DNA from 2 places in the Microbacterium sp. MRS-1 genome. Region 2 is predicted to be linked to the other one. Evidence: predicted binding sites of a transcription regulator. Region 2 holds the regulator's gene; the other holds the start of a gene.
The links. The regulator LexA, encoded in region 2, represses DNA repair genes until DNA is damaged. The targets are predictions, from matches to a motif close to TCGAACANNTGTTCGA.
Positions count from the first base shown of each region.

Region 1: the regulator LexA is predicted to act here: its motif matches at 7,240-7,255, upstream of AS96_RS10430 (HNH endonuclease signature motif containing protein).

Region 1 is NZ_JAUF01000057.1:23,461-33,899, forward strand. It holds gene AS96_RS10400 (trans-sulfuration enzyme family protein) at 1-137, opposite strand, end outside; gene AS96_RS10405 (Lrp/AsnC family transcriptional regulator) at 252-776, shown strand; gene AS96_RS10410 (1-aminocyclopropane-1-carboxylate deaminase) at 733-1,767, opposite strand; gene AS96_RS10415 (GntR family transcriptional regulator) at 1,764-2,429, opposite strand; gene AS96_RS10420 (RNB domain-containing ribonuclease) at 2,493-3,935, opposite strand; gene AS96_RS10425 (proline--tRNA ligase) at 3,989-5,746, shown strand; gene AS96_RS10430 (HNH endonuclease signature motif containing protein) at 5,841-7,229, opposite strand; gene AS96_RS10435 (cellulase family glycosylhydrolase) at 7,415-9,082, shown strand; gene AS96_RS10440 (TIGR00730 family Rossman fold protein) at 9,123-10,178, shown strand; gene AS96_RS10445 (pyridoxamine 5'-phosphate oxidase family protein) at 10,211-10,439, opposite strand, start outside.
Region 2 is NZ_JAUF01000029.1:36,976-47,414, forward strand. It holds gene hisB (imidazoleglycerol-phosphate dehydratase HisB) at 1-322, opposite strand, end outside; gene AS96_RS06510 (histidinol-phosphate transaminase) at 381-1,487, opposite strand; gene AS96_RS06515 (LysM peptidoglycan-binding domain-containing protein) at 1,522-1,902, opposite strand; gene lexA (transcriptional repressor LexA) at 2,213-2,878, shown strand; gene AS96_RS06525 (hypothetical protein) at 2,881-3,975, shown strand; gene AS96_RS06530 (methylenetetrahydrofolate reductase) at 3,900-4,874, opposite strand; gene AS96_RS06535 (alpha/beta hydrolase family protein) at 5,024-6,940, shown strand; gene hflX (GTPase HflX) at 6,948-8,471, opposite strand; gene AS96_RS06545 (class I SAM-dependent methyltransferase) at 8,541-9,182, shown strand; gene dapF (diaminopimelate epimerase) at 9,205-10,068, opposite strand; gene AS96_RS06555 (ASCH domain-containing protein) at 10,198-10,439, shown strand, end outside.

The DNA of each region.
Region 1 (10,439 bases), on a different contig from region 2:
GCCTCGTACGAGTCCCCGCCGCGCTCCACGTCGGGCAACGGGTAGGTCGACGACAGATCGAGCGGCGGGGTGTGCACGCCGAGGGAGGCGAAGTCCGCGCGCCCGGCGTGCACGGCGAGCGTGTCGAGATGGTCCATGCCGCGAGTATGGAGGAAAGTGCGGCAGGGGTTCGGTGCGATTGTGAACTCCGCAATCACCTGATCGAATTGTGCCGAACTGAGCAATCCGAGACGAGCGTTCAGGAGGCGCACTTGGCTGAACAGCAAAGCACGGCATCCGCCCTCGATGAGCTCGACCTGCGGATTCTCGCGGCAGTGGTCCGCGCGCCCGGCCGGTCCAACAAAGCGCTCGCCGAAGAACTCGGCGTCGCGGAGTCGACCTGCGCATACCGCATTCGCTCCCTCCGCGTTCGCGGGGTGCTGGCCGGCGTCCGCGTCCTCGTCGACCCGGCATCCCTCGGTCTTCCGCTGCAAGCTGTCATCCGCGTGCGTCTCGGTCGACACACTCGCGAGGGGGTCGGGCAGCTGTTCGACGCGATCGTGGCGACGCCCGGCGTGATCGAGGCCTTTCACGTGGCAGGCGAGGACGACTTCCTCGTGCATGTGGCCGTGGAGGATGCCGCGGCGCTGCGCGACATCGTCCTCCAGCACATCACGGTGCACGAGGCGGTACTCACCACCGAAACCCACCTCGTCTTCGAGCGGCGCGAGGGAGTGGGGCCGCTCGCCCGCGTCACCGGGAGGCGCTCGGGTCCCAGAGCGAGTGATACGCGTTGATCGCCGGCTGCCCACCGAGGTGCGCGTACAACACGGTGGACGATGCCGGAATGTCGCGGGAGCCGACGAGGTCGATCAGCCCGGCCAGGGACTTCCCCTCGTAGACGGGGTCCGTGATCATCGCTTCCAGCCGTGCGCCGAGTTCGATGGCCTCCATCGTGGAGTCGACGGGGATGCCGTACAGCTCACCCGCCCACCCCTCCAGAACCTGGATCTCGTCATCGCGCAGATCGCGGCCGAGCTCGATGAGCTGCGCCGTATGCCGAGCGATGCGCGCGACCTGATCGCGAGTCTTCCGGAGGGTCGCGGAAGCGTCGATTCCCAGCACGCGACGTCGGACGCCGGTCGCCTCTTCGAGCGCGGCGAATCCCGCGATCATTCCGGCATGGGTCGATCCGGTGACGGTGCAGACGATGATCGTGTCGAAGAAGACGCCGAGCTGCTTCTCCTGCTCGGCGACTTCGAACGCCCAGTTGGCGAAGCCCAGACCTCCGAGCGGGTGCTCGCTCGCTCCGGCGGGGATGGGGTAGGGCGTACCGCCGCCGGCTTCGACCTCGGCCAGCGCCTGCTTCCACGAGTCGCGGATGCCGATGTCGAAGCCGGCATCGTCGAGGCGCGAATCCGCGCCCATCATGCGCGAGAGCAGGATGTTGCCGACCTTGTCGTTGGTGGGGTCGTCCCACGGAACCCACTTCTCCTGGACGAGTCGCGCCTTCAACCCGAGATGCGCCGCGACGGCCGCGACCTGGCGCGTGTGGTTGGACTGGTAGCCGCCGATCGAGACGATCGTGTCGGCGCCGGAGGCGAGGATGTCGGGGACGATGTACTCGAGCTTGCGCACCTTGTTGCCGCCGAACGCGAGGCCGCTGTTCACATCCTCGCGTTTCGCCCAGATCTGCGCGCCCCCGAGGTGGTCGCTGAGCCGCGCCAGGTGCTGCAACGGGCTGGGCCCGAAGGTGAGCGGGTGGCGAGCGAACTCGTGCAGCTTCATGAGGGATCCTGTTCAGTGGGGGCGGGGGAGATGGTGAGGGACTGCCAGGCGCTCTCGGCGAGGCGTGCGGCGTCGTCGGCGGCGCCGGCCGCGCACAGCGCGATCAGGCGGTCGTGGCGGTCGGCGGAGGCCGCGCCTTCGTGGGAGGCGAACCGCAGGCGCTCCACGCGGCGCAGGACCGGCTCATAGCGGGCGATGACGGCCGCGGCTGCCGCATTCGCGCACACCTCGAGGGCGACGCGGTGAAAGCGCGCATCCGCCTCGAGGGCGCCGTCGATGTCGCCGGCCGACAGGGCGTCGCGGAAAGCGGCGTTCGCCGCGCGCATCTCGTCGAGGTCGTGTGTCGTCATACGGGGGACGGCGGTGCGCACGGCAAGTGCATGGAGAGCGCCGACCACGGCCTGCGCGTCTCGGAGGGCATCGGGGTCGATCGGGGCGACGACGGTGGACCGGCCGGGAGTCGCCTGCACGAGCCCGGCCTGAGCGAGTTCGAGCAGCGCCTCTCGCACGGGCGTGCGACTGACGCCGAGTCGCTCGGCCAGTTCTGCGTCGCGCAGTTGCTCACCGGGGGCGAGGCTGCCGTCGACGATCGCCTCCTGCAGGCGCGCGTGCACGTCGTCGCGAAGAAGTGCGCGGGGCACGGGGACGGCAGCGAGTGGCACGGTATGCAATATATCGCAGGTTGGACGCGACGCCCGTCGCACATCCGTCTCGGGCGGAGGCCGTCAGACGACGCTGAACCGGACGGTTCCCTCGTCAACGGACGCCGCATCCAGCCGCAGACGTACGAGGGTGCCGGGCGCAGCCGCCACGCGCGCCACGCGCGCCTCGACGGCCGGTTGCATGAGCTGGATGCGTGCCTCGTCCCCGCGTCTGCTGAGCACGAGTGCGTCGAACTCGTCCCCGACGTGTCCGGCCAGCAGCGCCGCCTCGACACGATCGATCGCCCCGGAGCTGAGCTGGGCGGCGATCGACGAACTGCGCGCCATGATCGCGGGGAGGATGGGAAGTGATGCGCGCGCCCACCCGGGAACCTCTTCACCGTTCACGAGAGCATGGCAGATCACCAGCGACCATCTGTCGACCACGCGTCGCAGGGGAGCAGTCGTGTGAGCGTACGGGGCGCCGATCGCAGCCTGCGATCGCTGTTCAGGCAGCTCGCCGTCGAAGGTCGCGTAGCCCGCTCCGCGGAACAGGCCCGCCGCGTATTCGCGAACAGCGAGAGCGGCGGGCGAACGGTCGAGGCTGCGCAGATAGTCGCCGTAGGCGACGTCGGTGGTCCACGGCAGTCCCAAAGCCATCGTCTGTGACCGGAACTCCTCCACGTCGGTCGACGCGGCCGGAGGCATGGTCCGCAGGATGCCGACGCGACCGTCGATCATGATCTGCGCCGCCGCCATGCCGGTGAGCAACGAGACATCGGCGTTCCAATCCTCCAACGCCACACCGTCGGCGCGCTCGAGACCGTAGGCGTCGTCCTCCGCCGCCGTGACGATACGCGTCTCCGGCAGGTTCAGGCTCGCGCCCCCGCGCTCGCGCTCCCGTTCGGCCCGGGCGGCGCCGAACCATGGCAGCGCGGCGAGGGTGGCGGGGGCAGCGCCGGCGTCGATCGCCGCCTGCGCCTCGGAGTAGGACCATTGGCGCCGCGACCGCACGATCGCGCGGGTGATGGTCGTCTCCGTCGGGCGGGCGCCCTCGTCCAGCACGAACCGCCACACGTACGCGCGTCGGTCCACGCCCGGCAGCAGGGACGCGTGGTCCTCGCTGATCACCGCCGGGTGCAGGGGGATCCGTCCGTCCGGCGCGTACAGCGTCTGCCCGCGACGGCGGGTCTCGGCATCCAGCGCGCCGTCGGGTGCCACGAATGCCGGAACGTCCGCGATCGCGTAGTGCAGGACGGCGCCCGTCGAGGTGCGCTCCAGGTGCAGCGCCTGGTCGAGGTCGGTCGATCCGGCCGGGTCGACCGTGAGGAAGGCGACATCGCGGAGATCGGCGAGGCCGGTCGCGGTCGGATCCGTCGAGACGCGTGCCGCGGCGGCCATCGCCTCGGCAAGTGCGTCACGGGGGTATCCGTCCGGCAGAGCGAGCTGATGTCGCAGCGCAGACAGCGACGCGGCCAGTTCACCGCGCAGAGATCGAGCGACGAAGCGGGAGCGGCGGTGCGGCACCCGGCCAGTGTAGGGCGGTCGGGTGAGGTGGCTGCGGACTAGGCTTGACGCTCGTGGTCACCCGTCTGTCGAACTTCTTCCTCCGCACGCTTCGCGAAGACCCTTCGGATGCCGAGGTCACGAGCCATCGCCTGCTCGTGCGCGCCGGCTACATCCGCCGCCAGGCACCGGGAATCTTCGCGTGGCTGCCGCTGGGGCTGCGGGTCAAGTCGCGGATCGAGAACATCATCCGCGAGGAGATGGCGGCCGCCGGCGCACAGGAAGTGCACTTCCCGGCACTGATGCCGCGCGACCCCTATGAGGCGACCGGGCGCTGGGAGGAGTACGGCGACGGCATCTTCCGTCTGAAGGACCGCAAGGGCGCCGATTACCTGCTCGCCCCGACGCACGAAGAGGCGTTCACGCTGCTGGTCAAGGACCTGTACGGCTCGTACAAGGATCTGCCCCTAACGATCTACCAGATTCAGGACAAGTACCGCGACGAGGCACGTCCGCGCGCGGGACTCCTGCGCGGCCGCGAGTTCACGATGAAGGACGCGTACTCCTTCGACTACACCGACGCCGGGCTCGACACCAGCTACATGGCGCAGCGCGACGCCTACGAGCGCATCTTCCAGCGGCTGGGCCTGGAGTACGTCATCGTCCAGGCGGATGCCGGAGCGATGGGCGGCTCGCGCAGCGAGGAGTTCCTGCACCCGACGGCGATCGGCGAGGACACGTTCGTGCGCTCGGCCGGCGGCTACGCGGCCAACGTGGAGGCGTTCGAGACCCTGGCGCCCGAGCCCATCGCGTTCGACGGGTTCGGCGAGCCGGTGATCTTCGACTCCCCGAACACGCCCACGATCGAGACGCTCGTGGCGCACACCAACGCCGTGCTCGACGGCGAGTACACCGCCGCCGACACCCTCAAGAACGTCGTCCTCGCGCTCACCCACCTCGACGGCAGCCGCGAGCTCGTCGTCGTCGGTCTCCCCGGCGATCGCGACGTCGACGAGAAGCGCGTCGAGGTGGCGTTCGCGCCCGCCGAGGTCGAGCCCGCCACGCCCGAGGACTTCGAGAAGCACCCGCTGCTGGTCAAGGGGTACATCGGGCCGTGGTCTCCCCAGGGCGCGATCCTGGGCGAGGAGTCGGCCACCGGCATCCGCTACGTCCTCGACCCCCGCGTCGTGGACGGCACGCGCTGGATCACCGGTGCGAACATCGATCAGAAGCACGTGCACTCGCTCGTCGCCGGACGCGACTTCGCCGCCGACGGCTACGTCGAGGTCGCAACGGTGCGGCCGGGCGATCCGGCGCCCGATGGTTCGGGACCTGTCGAGCTTGCGCGCGGCATGGAGATCGGTCACGTCTTCCAGCTGGGGCGCAAGTACGCCGAGGCGCTGGGGCTGAAGGTGCTCGACGAGAACGGCAAGCTCGTCACCGTCACGATGGGCTCCTACGGCATCGGCGTCACGCGGATCCTCGCGATCATCGCCGAGCTGAACAACGACGACAAGGGCCTTATCTGGCCCGCAGCCGTCGCGCCGTTCGACGTGCAGGTCGTGGCGACGGGGCGGGATGCCGCGGCCTTCGAACTCGCCGAGAAGCTGTCGGCGGATCTCGATGCGGTCGGTCTCGACGTGCTCTACGACGATCGACCGAAGGTCTCGCCCGGCGTCAAGTTCGGCGACGCCGAGCTCGTGGGAGTGCCGCAGATCGTGATCGTCGGCCGGGGCGCCGCCGAGGGCCAGGTGGAGCTCTGGGATCGTCGCTCCGGCGAACGCACGCTCGTCTCGGCCGCCGAGGCCGTCACCCGCCTCGCCGCGCGCTGACCGTCGCGCGCACCGCTCGCACCGCTCTTCGAGGGGCCCGCGCGAGCCGGCCCGCGTGGCGCACGTGCGCACACGTGCGTGTGGCGTGTGCGGGTCAGAACGGTGCCGCGCGGTCGTCCGACGGCGCTGCGCGCTCTGAGGGTTGCGCCGCTCGGAACACCGGCATGCGTCGTTCGGGCTCCACGAGATAGCGCCGGCCGTACGGCGACGTCCACTCCACGACACCGCCGCTGTCGGGGAGCTGCACCACCGTCCAGCCGCCGTGATGCTTCACCGTGTGGTGCCCGGCGCACAGGGGTGCGAGATTGTCCGCGGAGGTGTTCCCGCCGTCGAACCAGGCCACGGTGTGGTCGATGTCGCATCGCGAGGCGGGCATGACGCAGCCCGGAGCCATGCACCGTTCCGCCCGCCACCTGACGAGCCGACGCAACTCAGGCGGCGGGTCGTAGCGGTGGCGCCCGACCGACAGCACCGCGCCCGTCTCGGGGTGGGTCAGAACGCGCAGCCAGCTCGTGGCGCCGCCGCTGAGTCGTCGTGCCTGGTCGATCGGAACGGGACCCACACCTTCGACGGTGGCCGGCTCGGACGCCGCGTGGGAATCGTCGAGCAGCGACAGCACCGGCACTGTCACGACGACTGTCGGACGGATGCCCGCCACAGCCGGAGCGTGGCCGTCGCAGCGACCGTCGATGAGCAGATCGCCCAGAATGTCCGCGCGTACCTGGTCGAGCGTTCGCTCGTCGGGCGGAACCTCGTCTGCGGACGCGGCGCCGGGGGTCGCCAGCGCGGCAACCGCCCCGCCACGACCGGTTCGATGGCCCGCGATGGCCTTTCCCATGCGGGTGAGGCGGTCGAAGATGGCGTGGGCCTCGACGCTCGGCAGATACGCGGTCAGGAGGGACATGCCGTCGCCGGCGGGGGCGACGGACACCCGCCGCTCGTCGACGGCGCGCGCATGCTTGTCGGCAAGGGTCTCTGCGGTCGCCGCGGTGGCCAGATCGCGCAGCCGGCGGCGGAAGGTTCCCGCGGGGAGGCGTTCGGCCAGCGACACCGCGTCATCGATCAGCCGCGACCCGATCGCGGGATCGACGCTGTCGAGCACGTCCACGAGGAAACGTGCGTGCTGGTCGGTGATGCGTGCCCCGTGAAGTGCATCCCATGCCGCCGGGTAGCGCTCGACCAACGCCGTCGCGCGGGCCATCAGATCGCCGGCCGCGTACTCGGTGATCCGAAGCGCCGCCGCCAGCTCGAGTCGCAGCGACCGGTCGATCATGTCGTCGGTGCACGCGTGCGGTGCCGCGGCGGCCATCGCATCGCTTCGCGCGGCGGCGACGCAGGCGTACTGCTCCGCCGTGTGGACGGCGACCACCGCGGCGATATCGGTGACCTGCGCGACGGGATCGCGCGGCGGCAGTGACGACTCGATCGCCACGATGTCCGCCCAGAAGCCGGGGTCCGGCTCGAGGTCGGTGTCGATGTTCATGATCCGAGTATAGAACATATGTTCTAATATGGGAAGCGTGTTGGGCCATGGTCGAGCAAGCGTTTGGGGACCAGCGGCGACGCGGCGAGCGCCGGGTCGCTACTCTGGGGGCGGCGAGATCGTCGACGATGCCACCTGTCGCGAGACGCCGACCACCCCCGCAGTTGGCATCGAAAGGAATGCGCATGCGCGATCGTCGTCGTCCCCTCGGCATCCGCCGCCTCATGAGCATCGCGGCGCTCGCCGTCAGCGCGGTGCTGGCCGTCGGCGCCGTGGCCCCGCTGTCGGCGCACGCCGCTGCGGACGGGTGGTGGCACACCTCGGGCTCGCGCATCGTCGCCGCGGACGGAAGCACCGTCACCATCAAGGCGGCGAACTGGTTCGGGCTGGAGACTCCCAACTGCGCGCCGCACGGGCTGTGGTCGATCACCCTCGACGAGGGCCTCGCGCAGATCGCGGCCATGGGGTTCAACACGGTGCGACTGCCGTACTCGAACCAGTGCCTCGCGGCATCCACGACATCGTCCATCGACGCCTCGCGCAATCCCGACCTGGTCGCGCTGACGCCGTTGCAGCTGATGGATGCGGTCATCGCCAAGGCGCGCGCCCACGGGCTGCGCGTCATCCTCGACCGTCACCGCATCGAGTCGTCGGGCCAGTCCGAGCTCTGGTACACCTCGACCTACAGCGAGAAGCGCTGGATCGACGACTGGGTCATGCTCGCGAACCGCTACCGCGATGACCCGACGGTGGTCGGCGCCGACCTCCACAACGAGCCGCACGGTTCCGCCTGCTGGGGGTGCGGCGATACCTCCCGCGACTGGTGGGCGGCGGCGACGCGCGCCGGCAATGCCGTGCTCGCCGCCAACCCCCGACTGCTGATCATCGTCGAAGGCGTGGAACGCCAGAACGATGCCAGCACGACCTGGTGGGGAGGCGGCCTGAAGGATGCCGGCGCCAAGCCCGTGGTGCTCGCGACATCGAACCGGGTCGTCTATTCGCCGCACGAGTATCCCGCCTCGGTGTACGGGCAGTCGTGGTTCTCGGCGCCGAACTACCCCGCCAACCTGCCGTCGGTCTGGGACGCGAACTGGGGATATCTGGCCCGCACCGGCTCCGCGCCGATCTTCGTCGGGGAGTTCGGCACGAAGCTCGAGACGACGAGTGACGCCCAATGGTTGAGGGCTCTGGTGTCCTACCTGGGGACGAACGGCCTGAGCTTCGGCTACTGGTCGTTCAACCCGAACAGCGGCGACACCGGCGGGCTGGTCGCCGACGACTGGAAGACGACGCAGACGGCCAAGCTCGCCGCGCTCGCGCCGCTGCTCGCCGGAGGTTCCGCCACCCCGATGCCATCGCCGACCGCGTCCGCCACCCGGACACCGTCGCCCACGCCTACGTCGTCGCCCACGCCTACGTCGTCGCCCACGCCCAGGACGTCGCCCACGCCCACGCCTACGCCGTCGCCCACGCCCACGCCTACGCCGTCGCCCACGCCCACGTCGTCGCCCACGCCCACGTCCCTCCCGTCCCCGGGCTCCGCACCGGTTTCCGCCACCTGGATGCTGCAGAGCGCGTGGCAGGACGGCTATGTGGCGGAGTTCTCCGTCAGCGCTTCTCGCGCGGTCGCCGGTTGGACGATCTCCTGGTCCAGCCCGGGAGCGACGCAGGTGGTCAACGCCTGGGGCATGTCGTGTACGGTCGCCTCCGGCTCCATCGCCTGTACCGGAAAGGACTGGGCCGGCGCGCTCGCCGCCGGTCAGAGCGTGCGCGTCGGCCTGCAGGTCGCCGCGGCTTCCGCGCCGGTGAGTCCGCGGCTGACGGTGGCGGGGAAAGAGACCCGCGTTCGGTGATCGTTCACCCGATGACCGTCGAGGATGCGAGGGTGGGGACATGGCAGAACGCTCCACGCTCCCTCCCGCGGTGACCGACGGCATCCGACGCCTGCTGGACGAGGCCGGCGTCGTCGAGGATGCAGATCTCATCGCACGCATCCTCGCGACGGGCGTCGGCATGGGTCTCGACCGCGCCGATCGCCTCGACCTCAAGATCACATCGGCTGCTCTCACCGAGATGCGCGCCGCGTTCCAACTGTTCGCGCCGTTTCGAGGTGTCCCGAAGGTGACGGTGTTCGGCTCGGCGCGCACGGCCCCGGACTCGCCGTTGTACCGGCTCACGGTGGAACTGACTGCAGCCCTCGCCGCTCGCGGCTGGATGACCGTGACCGGAGCAGGCCCGGGAATCATGCAAGCCGCCGCCGAGGGCGCCGGACCCACACACTCTCTCGGCGTCTCGATCCGCCTGCCGTTCGAGGAGAAACCGAACGCGATCATCGCCGCGCACGAGCGCAACGTCGCGATGAAGTACTTCTTCACCCGCAAGCTCATGCTCGTGAAGGAATCCAGTGGCTTCGTCTGCTTGCCGGGAGGCTTCGGCACGCTCGACGAGATGTTCGAGCTGCTGACGCTGCAGCAGACGGGAAAAGCCGTTCCCACGCCGATCGTGCTGCTCGATCGCCCGGGAGGCGCCTTCTGGGCGGGGCTGCGCCGCTTCGCCGATGAACAGCTCATTCCCGACGGCGTGATCTCCGCCGACGATCTCGATCGCGTCGTGATGACGGACTCGGTCGATGCCGCCGTCGAGGAGATCACGGGCTTCTATCGCAATTACGTCTCGTTGCGATGGGTCGGGCGACGCCTCGTGCTGCGGCTGCGCTCCGAACCGACGGATGCCGAGGTGTCGGCACTCAACGACAGGTTCGCGGATCTGCTCGCCGACGGTGCGATCGAGCGCCGCGGCCCGCTGAAAGCAGAGCGCGAGGACGAGGACGACCTCGCGGCACCGCGCCTCGTCATGACGTTCGCACAGCGCCGCGTCGGTGATCTGCATCACCTGATCCGCGCCGTCAACGCCCTGCCGAGCGCGCCTGCCGAAGCGCGTCCCGCCTGATCAGGCCGACGGGAGCCGGCCCGATGCGGTCCTCAGCACATCAGCTTGCCGTGGTTCATCGTGTCGTCGGGGGCGTCGCGAGTGACCAGAGCCTTGAGCATGCCGGCCGCCATGACGAGCCTGCCGTGGGCGGGTTCCCAGAACTCCGTCTCGACCGGTGTGACTTTCAGCAGTGCGATGTCGGGCGTGTCGAGTCCATCCTCGAACCAGATGTCCACCGACGGCGACCACAACTGCTCCATGCGGGCGCGGTCGTGCACG
Region 2 (10,439 bases):
CCAGCGCCTCGTCCAGGGGAACGAGCGCGTCTCCGTAGCGCGAGATGCCGCTCTTGTCGCCGAGCGCCTGGCGGATCGCCTGCCCCAGGACGATCGCGGTGTCTTCGACGGTGTGGTGTGCATCGATGTCGGTGTCTCCCGAGGCGCGCACGGTGAGATCGGTGAGCGAGTGCTTTGCGAAGGCCGTGAGCAGGTGGTCGAAGAACGGCACCGTGGTGTCGATGCTGCTGCGCCCGGTGCCGTCGAGGTCGAGGTCGAGTTCGACCGTGGACTCGCTGGTCGCGCGTCGCAGGGATGCCGTGCGGAGGGCCGGGGTGCTCATGAGCCGAGTCTACCGAGAGCGCGCGCGCCGGCCCGGCGTGTTACCCCCGCGATCACCGTCAGTGCGCGCCGGCACCGCCCGGACCGAGGGAGGCGAGCGCATCGAGGAACACCGTCGACTCCTCCGCGGTGCCCGCCGTGACACGCAGACTGTGGGCGATGCCGACGTCGCGGATCAGAACGCCGCGTTCGTAGAGCCCCTGCCACGTCGCCGCAGGATCTTCCACACCGGAGAAGAGCACGAAGTTCGTCCAGCTCTCGAAGGGGCGGTAGCCCAGCGCGTCGAGTGTCGCGGAGATACGGTCGCGCTGAGCGACGATCTCGTCGACCATCGCGAGCATCGCCGGTGCGTGACGCAGCGCGGCCGATGCCGCCGCCTGCGTCAGCGCACTGAGGTGGTAGGGCAGCCGCACCAGACGCAGGGCATCGATGACGGCGGGGTCGGCCGCGAGGTAGCCGACGCGAGCGCCGGCGAACGCGAAGGCCTTGCTCATCGTGCGAGAAACGACCAGCCGCGGCCGATCGGGCAGCAGCGTCAGCGCCGACCGGGAATCGCGGGGCGCGAACTCCTGGTAGGCCTCGTCGACGATCACGATGCCGGGTGCGGCGTCATAGACGGCCTCGATCACATCGAGTCCGAGTGGCGTTCCGGTCGGGTTGTTCGGCGCGCACAGGAAGACGACATCCGGCTGCCCCCGGTCGACCTGAGCGGCCGCGTCTTCGGGGGCGAGTGTGTAGTCGACGCCGCGCGTCCCGCTCACGTACGTCGCGCCAGTGGCACGAGTGAGCAGCGGGTACATCGAGTAAGTCGGTGCGAAACCGAAGGCCGTCCGACCGGGGCCGGCGAACGCTTGCAGAAGGTGCTGCAAAACCTCATTCGATCCGTTCGCCGCCCAGATCTGCGCGGCCGACAGGCCATGACCCAGGTACTCCGCGAAGCCCTCCCGCACGGCGGTGAACTCGCGATCCGGATAGCGGTTCACCTCCCGGAGCGCACGGGCGATGCTGTCGAGGATGTCGTCCGCGACCGCTTCGGGCACCGGATGCGTGTTTTCGTTGACGTTCAGCGCGACGGGCAGCGGAGCCTGGGGAGCGCCGTAGGGCGTCAGGCCGCGCAGGTCGTCTCTGAGGGGAAGGTCATCGAGTCGAACGCTCACCCTCACCATCGTAGAGGTCGCCGTGTTGAGCGGACGAGGCTGATCAGTGGCCGGCGGAGTACTCGGCCGGGATCGCGATGCTCTGTCCGGCATCGAGGCTGCCCGAGTCCAAGGCGTTGAGTCGAACGATCGCGTCGACGGCGTCGCGCGGGTCGACGTCAGGTGCGACCGCGCGTGCGATCGACCAGAGCGTGTCGCCCGGCTGAACCGTGACGTGGGTGAACGTGACTCCCGAGGATCCCTCATTGGAGGCCAGCGCGCCGCCGCCGGACACGATGCCGATACCGAGCGCGACGATGACGGGGATCGAGGCGAGGAAGGCGAGCACCCGGCGACCACGAACCGTCAGGCGCAGACGGGTGGCGGGGGCCGCCGCGATGACACGGCCGCGGGGCGAGGCGCCGAGGATGTCGATCGTGGTCATGGGTTCCTCCTTGAGACGTGTCCCGCGCCGCGGCGTCGGGGGTGAGAGCGTCACCTCGAAGATTCGAGTCGAGATTCGCATCCGCCTCTCGGCCGGGAGAGCCGGATGCGAATCTCTGTTCCGAATCTATCTTCGATAGTGTTCGAGTGTCAAGCGATACGGTTCTCGCAGATGAATCGAATCCGACACGCGCACGCGTGCCGTCCGACCGTGCGAAAACCGGATACGGTTTCGACAAGACGACCCCATCACCAACCTCCGACATTCGAAGGCTCTGCCTTCCGGGGACGCGATCGAAGGAGCGCGCGACATGGCCGAGAAGCCTCAGACACGCAGGCGGAAGAGCCTCAGCGACAAGCAGCTGAAGATCCTCGAGGTGATCCAGACCTCCATCGCGCGCCACGGCTACCCGCCGAGCATGCGCGAGATCGGCGACGCCGTGGGCCTGAAGTCGCTGTCCAGCGTCACCCATCAGCTCAACCAGCTGGAGCTGAGCGGCTACCTCCGCCGCGACGCCGGCAAGACGCGCGCGATGGAGGTTCTCATCGACCTGCCGGGTGCCGCCGCCGAGAATCCCGCCGACCTCGCTCCGGCCGTGGGCGATGCGGCGCTGGTCCCTCTGGTGGGGCGCATCGCGGCGGGCGTGCCGATCACGGCAGACCAGCAGGTCGAGGAGATCTTCCCCCTCCCCCGCCAGCTCGTCGGCAAGGGCGACCTGTTCATGCTCAAGGTCAGCGGCGAGTCGATGATCGACGCCGCCATCTGCGATGGCGACTGGGTCGTCGTGAGATCGCAGCCGACCGCGGACAACGGCGACATCGTCGCGGCGATGCTCGACGGCGAAGCGACGGTGAAGACCTTCCGGCAGCGGGACGGCCACACGTGGCTGCTCCCCCGCAACTCCTCCTTCGAGCCCATCCTCGGCGACGACGCGGTGGTCCTCGGTCGCGTCGTGGCCGTCCTGCGCGCGATCTGATCATGTCGCGGGCGCGCGCCCTCGCATCGGCCGTCGCGATCGTCCTGGCCGTCGTCTGCCTCCCGTTGTCCATCCTGAGCGTCTGGGCGCGGGTGCAGCTGGTCGACGAAGACGCGTTCACCGCGACGCTTGTGCCGCTGGCCCGTTCGACCACCGTGCAGGACGCGCTGATCGCGGCATCCGCCGACGCGGTGGACGCGAGGCTCGACGCCGACGCCCTCACCGGCTCGATCGTCGACGGCATCATCGGGCTGGGCGTCGGCGACCGGGCCGCGGACGCATTGCGGCGACTGCAAGCGCCTGCCGCCGCCGCCGTGCAGACTCTCGTGCACGACACGATCGCCGACGCGATCCGCTCAGACGGCTTCGGGTCGCTGTGGGAACAGCTTCTCCGGCAGTCTCATCGCGCGCTCACGCTCGCCGCGACCTCCGATGGCGCCGGCGTCGTGGTGCAGACCGAGGCCGGACTCGGCATCCAGGTCGGCGCCGTGGTGGCGGGCGTGAAGGAACGTCTGAGCGCGCAGGGCGTGGCGTGGGCGACGCTCATCCCCTCCGTCGATCACGTCGTGGTCATCGGCTCCGGAGACACCCTCGCCGCCGTTCGAACGGGATATGCGCTCGGCGTGACGGTGGGATGGTGGATGCCGGTCGCTACCGTCATCCTGTTCCTCAGCGGGATCGCGCTCGCGCGGCGACGCCTGAACGCACTCGCGGCGGGCCGCACTCGCGGCGGCGGCGTGCCTCGGGGCGCTGCTGATCGCGGCTGCCGCGGGGCGGGCGGCGGTGTCGTCCGCCGCAGCCGGGACGGCGCTGACGCCGGCCGCGGCCGCCGCCGTCTTCGACCAGCTGCTGGCGGCGGCGGTCGGCGCGACCGGCGCAGCTCTGGCGATCGCTCTCGCCGTCGCCGCCGGCGCGTGGCTCGCCGGTCAGTCCGTGCGCGCGGCGGCTCTTCGCCGCGCGTGGAGTCGTTGGGGTCTTCGCCGCGCGGCGGCGGACGAGTCCTCCGACTGAGCGGACGGCGTCAGGGGCTCGCTTCGGAGATCAGCTCTGCGGCGCGCAGCACGCCCAGAACGGTGTCGTGGTTGTTGAAGGCGTAGAGGTGGATGCCGTCGGCGCCGCCGGCGACAACGGACCGCGCGAGGTCGGCGGCATGGGCGAGGCCGACGGCGCGCTGCGCGGCGGCATCCGGAGCCGACTCGAGCGCCGCGGCGAGAGCGTCGGGGCGCGCATCTCCGGTGAGCTCGAGCACTCGGCGCAGTCGCCCCGGAGAGGTGATGGGCATGATCCCGGGCACGATCGGGATGACGACCCCGGCCGCACGGGCGCGCTCGACGAAGTCGAGGTACTCGTCGGCGTGGAAGAAGAGCTGTGTCAGGGCGGACGTCGCCCCGGCGGCCTGCTTGGCGAGAAGTGCGTCGATGTCCTCGTAGCGGTGACGCGAACGCGGGTGACCGTTCGGGAACGCCGCGACGGCGATCTGGACGCGGTCGCCGTCGATGACCCGAACCGCTCCCGGAACGCCCGGGATCTCCCGCTCCCGATACGGCGAGCGCTCCGCCTGCACCCGGCCGATCAGCTGCACGAGCTGAGCGGCCGACTCCAGATCGCCGAACACGATGTCGTCCTCGCCGATGCCGACGGGCGGGTCGCCCCGCAGCGCCAGGAAGCGGGTGATGCCGGCATCGAGGAAGTCGCGGATGACCGTCGTGGCTTCGGCGTAGCTGCTGCCGACACAGGTCACGTGCGCGACGGGCGGAACGGTCGTCTCGCGGAGGATGTGCGTCAGCACGGTGAGCGAGCGGTCGGTCGTCGAGCCGCCCGCTCCGAACGTCACGGAGATGAAGCGCGGACCGGCGGCGGCGAGCACGCGAATGGTCTCGTAGAGAGCAGGCAGCTGCTCGGGGGTGCGCGGAGGGTAGATCTCGAACGAGAACGGTACCCGCGGCGAGGCCGTGACGGCGGCCGCCGGAGCGCCGACGCGAGGTTCGTGGGCCATCTTCGCTCGGTTCCCTCTCGGGTCGGGGTCGTGCGGCCGGTCGGCCCCGGCCTCGATGCCCCACTTTAGAGCCACTGCGGTGCCCTCACCCGCGTGTGACGGCACGTGCCTGCCGACGTGGCAGGTCGCACACGCGTAGCGTGGCAGCCATGGTCGATGTGCACCCTTATGGATCCTGGCCCTCCCCGTTCACCGCCGCGTGGGCTTCTTCGGCTTCTCCCCGGGTCGACGGCGCTGCGCTCGTGGGCGACGAGGTGTGGTGGGCGCAGTCGGTGGCCGAAGAGGCCGGCCGCACGGCCGTGTTCCGGCGCGATGCGACCGGCACGGTGCACCTCGTCCTGCCGGCGCCGTGGAACGCCCGATCCGGCGTCCACGAGTACGGCGGCGGGTCGTGGGCGGTCGACGATGCCGGTCGGCTGTTCTTCGTCGAACGCCGCGACCAGCAGGTGTGGGTGCAGGAGCCCGGCTCGGACCCTCGTCCCCTGACGGACGATGCGGATGTCCGCTACGGCGGACTTCGCGCGACCGGCGGGATGCTGCTCGGCATCCGCGAGCGCGGCGGCCGCGAGCGAGCGATCGTGCGCATCGACCTCGACGGTGCGGGAGCAAACGACCTCGTCGCGGGCAGCGATTTCGTGGCTCAGCCCGCGCTGTCCCCGCGCGGGGACCGGCTCGCGTGGGTGGCCTGGAATCATCCCGACATGCCGTGGGACCGCACGACCCTGCGTATCGGTCGTCTCGAGGACGGCGCCGTGGTCGAGTGGACCGACGTGACCGACGGCAGCACGGCAGCGCTCCAGCCCGAATGGACCGACGAGGACGACCTGCTGTACCTGGACGATGCGACGGGTCGGTGGAACCTCTGGAGCCTACGCCTGGATGCCGACCTGCCGCGGGCGCCTCTCGCCCCGGCCGATGCGGACACGGGGGGCCCGCTGTGGTCACTCGGCAGCCGCTGGTTCGGTGTGACGTCCGACGGCGGGGTGATCGCTGTCCGCACCAACGGCTCGGATGAGCTCGTCTGGCGGGATGCCGCGGGCACCGAGACCGTGATCGACATCCCCGCCACCGCATCCCTCGCCGTCGAGGCGGTCGTCGGCCGCCGGGCGCTGGTCTCCGGCATGGCACCGGGCGTGAGCGGCATCTGGCTGGTGGAGTTCGATGCGGAGGGGGCGACGGTGCACGTCGACCTCATCGTCGGACACCGTGCGGAGATCGCGGGTGAGGATCTCGATGCGTGGCTTCCCGAGACGCGCCCGTTCTCCTTGGAGGGTCCGACGGGGACGGTGCACGCATTCGTGCACCCCCCTCACCATCCGCGTGTCGCGGCATCCGATGCAGAGCGCCCGCCCTATCTCGTGCTGGTGCACGGCGGACCGACCGGCCACGAGGGCGGCGTCGCCGATGCGAAGACGCTGTTCTTCACGAGTCGCGGCATCGGAGTACTGGAGGTGAACTACGGCGGCTCGACCGGATACGGCCGCGCGTACCGGGAGCGTCTGCGCGGACAATGGGGCGTCGTCGACGTGGCGGACGTCGCGGCAGCCGCCTCCGGCCTTGCCGCCACCGGCGCCGCCGATGGCGGCCGCCTGGCGATCAAGGGCGGATCGGCAGGCGGCTGGACGGTGCTCGCGGCGCTCGCGCGCACCGATGTGTTCCGCGCGGGCATCTCCCGCTACGGCGTCGGCGACGCCCGAACCCTGGCCGCCGATACGCACGATTTCGAGTCACGGTATCTCGACGGACTCATCGGGCCCCTGCCGGAGGCCGAGGAGCTCTATATCGAGCGCTCCCCGTTGACGCATATCGACGGGTTCCGCGTGCCCGTGCTGCTGCTGCAGGGTGCGGATGACGCGGTCGTGCCTCCGTCGCAGGCCGAAGCGATCCGCGACGCTCTCGCCGCGCGCGGCATCCCGCACGCCTACGTGCTCTACGAGGGCGAGGGACACGGGTTCCGCGGCGCTGAGGCAGTCGTGCACGCGCTGGAGAGCGAGCTCGCTTTCCTCGGCCAGGTGTTCGGCTTTCCGACGCCCGGCGTGCCGGCGATAGAGCTGACGGCAGGCTAGGCGTGCGTCAGAGCGCGTAGGGCGCGAGCTCCGCCGCGAGCCGCTCCGAGACGTGCGCGTGCACGGCGGTACCGCCCTCCTCGTGGGCCGTCGAGACGATGTGCCCCGACTCGTGCACCGCGTTGATGAGGTCTCCACGCTCATACGGCACGAGTGCGCGCACCTCGACCGCCGGCAGCGGCAGGGCGTCCTCGATGACGGTGCGCAGCTGATCGATGCCCTCCCCCGTCCGCGACGACACGAACAGCGCGCTCGGCTCGAGACCGCGCAGCACCAGCCGCGCGTCGTCGTCGACGAGGTCCGCCTTGTTGAAGACGACGATCTCGCGCGTCGAGCGCGCACCCACGTCGCCCATCACATCGCGTACGGTCGCGAGCTGCGCCGCGGGGTCGGGATGGGAGCCGTCCACGACGTGTACCAGCACGTCGGCGTCGCCCACCTCTTCCAGCGTGGAGCGGAACGCCTCGACGAGCTGGTGCGGCAGGTTCCGCACGAAGCCGACCGTGTCGGTCAGGGTGTAGACGCGCCCGTCGGCCGCTTGGGCACGGCGCACCGTCGCGTCCAGCGTCGCGAACAGCGCGTTCTCCACGAGCACGCCGGCGCTCGTGAGCCGGTTGAGCAGGCTCGACTTGCCGGCGTTGGTGTAGCCGGCGATCGCGACGGACGGGATCGTGTTGCGCTTGCGTTCGCTGCGCTTGGCCTCGCGGGCGGGCGCGAAGTCGCGCAGCTGCCTGCGCAGCTGCGCCATCTTCGTGCGGATGCGCCGGCGGTCGAGCTCGATCTTGGTCTCGCCCGGTCCGCGTGAACCCATGCCGGCGCCTCCGGCGCCGACCTGGCCACCGGCCTGACGGCTCATCGATTCACCCCATCCGCGCAGTCGCGGAAGCAAGTACTCGAGCTGGGCGAGCTCGACCTGCGCCTTGCCCTCGCGGCTCTTGGCGTGCTGGCTGAAGATGTCGAGGATGACGGTGGTGCGGTCGATGACCTTGACCTTGACGACGTCCTCCAGCGCGCGACGCTGGCTCGGAGCGAGCTCGGTGTCGGCGATGACGGTGTCGGCGCCGACCGCGGCGACGAGGTCGCGCAACTCCGCCGCCTTGCCGCGGCCGATGTAGGTCGCCGGGTCGGGGTGCGGACGTCGCTGCAGCACCCCGTCGAGCACGACCGCGCCGGCGGTCTCGGCGAGCGCGGCGAGCTCGCGCAGGGAGTTCTCCGCGTCTTCCTGCGAGCCCTGGGGGTACACCCCGACGAGCACGACGTTCTCCAGCCGCAGCTGGCGGTACTCGACCTCCGTGACGTCTTCGAGTTCCGTGGACAGACCCGGCACGCGGCGCAGCGCCGCGCGCTCCTCACGGTCCCACTGATCGCCGTCGGTGTCGCCATAGGCGACGGTCGCGGCATCCTGCAGCGCCTGGGCGGCACCGAAGACGTTCGCGCTGGAGCGGCCCTCGGCACGTGCCAGCACGCGATCCACCGGATCGAGCGGCGTGTCCTCGCCGTGCGCGTCGGTGGTCTCGGTGGTGTGGGTCATGGATTCCTTCCAGGTCAGCCTTGCAGTCTAGCCTCCCGCACAGGCCGGTGGCTCCGGTACGCTCGCAGGATGGGGAGTGACCACTACTTCAGCGCCTCCCCGTCCAGCGCCGAGAACCTCCGTCGCATCCGCGTGTCCCTCGGCGGGCGCACCGGCGAGGTCACGACCGCGGGCGGGGTGTTCAGCCCCGACCACGTCGACGGCGGGACGGCGGTGCTACTCGCGAATACTCCGCCGCCCCCTCCGGGCGGCCACCTGCTCGACCTCGGCTGCGGCTGGGGGCCGATCGCGCTCAGCCTCGCCGTGCAGTCGCCGCACGCCACGGTGTGGGCGGTGGACGTGAACGACCGCGCTCTCGACCTGGTGCGACGAAACGCGCAGGAGTGGGGTCTCACCAACATCAACGCGGTGCGCCCCGAGGACGTTCCCGGCGACGTCCGCTTCCGCGGCATCCGATCCAATCCCCCCATCCGCGTCGGCAAGAACGAGCTTCACGGTCTGCTGGAGACGTGGCTGCCGCGCTTGGACGAACGCAGCGACGCGTGGCTGGTCGTGCAGCGCAACCTCGGGTCCGACTCCCTGCAGCGGTGGCTGGCGGCGACATTCGACGACGGATACTCGGTGACGCGTGCGGCGACCGGACGCGGCTTCCGCGTGCTCAAGGTGCGCCGGCACGGCGCGGTGCCGACCGGCGCGATCGACCTGCCCTGAGTCGCCCGCGATCGACCGCGCGTCAGGCCAGGCGCACCTCGCCCGAGTAGACGAGGGTCGCCGGACCCGACAGCAGCACGTGGTCGCCGTCGGCGTCGGCGACGATGCGGACGCCGAGGATGCCGCCGGGCACCTCGACACTCCAACGATCGGGCGCCGCGGGTCCGGCCCAATGGCGGACGGCGAGCGCCGCTGCTGCGACACCCGTGCCGCAGGAGAGCGTCTCACCCACCCCGCGCTCGAAGACCCGCATACGGATGCTGCCGACGCCGTTCTTGACGAGCGGATCGGCCGGCACCACGAACTCCACGTTCGCCCCGGCGACCGGCTCCGGATGCAGCAACGGCTGCACCGTGAGGTCGAGCTCCTCGAGCTCACCCGCGCTGGAGAGCGCCACGACGACGTGCGGGTTGCCGACGTCGACGCCTTGGCCGGGGCGGGCGACGTCGAGTCCCCGCGCCTTGACGACGGTCTCGCCGTCGATGGCGAAGACGCCGAGGTCGACCTCGAACCCGGGGTCGCTGCGGGTGAGGGTCTTGATGCCGGCGCGCGTGCCGATGCGCAGCGGTGCGGCGTCGATGTCGGCGCGACCGGTGTCGACGAGGTACTTCGCGAAGACGCGGATGCCGTTGCCGCACATCTCGGCGGCGGAGCCGTCGGCGTTGCGGTAGTCCATGAACCACTCGGCATCCGTCATCGCCTCGCCCTCACGGATGCGGGCGCTGCGGACGACCCGCAGGATGCCGTCGCCGCCGATGCCGAAGCGGCGGTCGCAGAGCGCGGCGATCTGGTCGGCCGACAGGTCGAGGACGCCCTCGTCGTCCGGGACGATCACGAAGTCGTTGCCCGTGCCGTGACCCTTGGTGAATGCGATCGACTCTGCCACCCGGTCAGTCTACGGTCCACAGCCCGAGGCCCGGCCGGCCGCGCGCGAGCGACGTGGCAGGATCTGAGGGTGGCAGAACCCGCTCTCTCCTCTCACGCGCTCCCCCTCGACAGCGATGCTGCGGCCGCGATGTGGGAGGCCTACCGCGCCGCGCGGCCCGAAGCGGTGCTCGCCGGGGGCGAGTACACCGTCGAGCACTTCGGTGACAACGCCCGGCTCGCCGACGAACTCCTCGACATCGTGCTGTCGGGGCGGAAACGAGCGACGGCAGAGCTCGTGGCCGACTTCGTCGCTCGGGGCGATCTCGTGCCGCGCATCGGATCGCACTGGATCGCGTGCGACAGCTCCGGCGCACCGCGCATCATCATGCG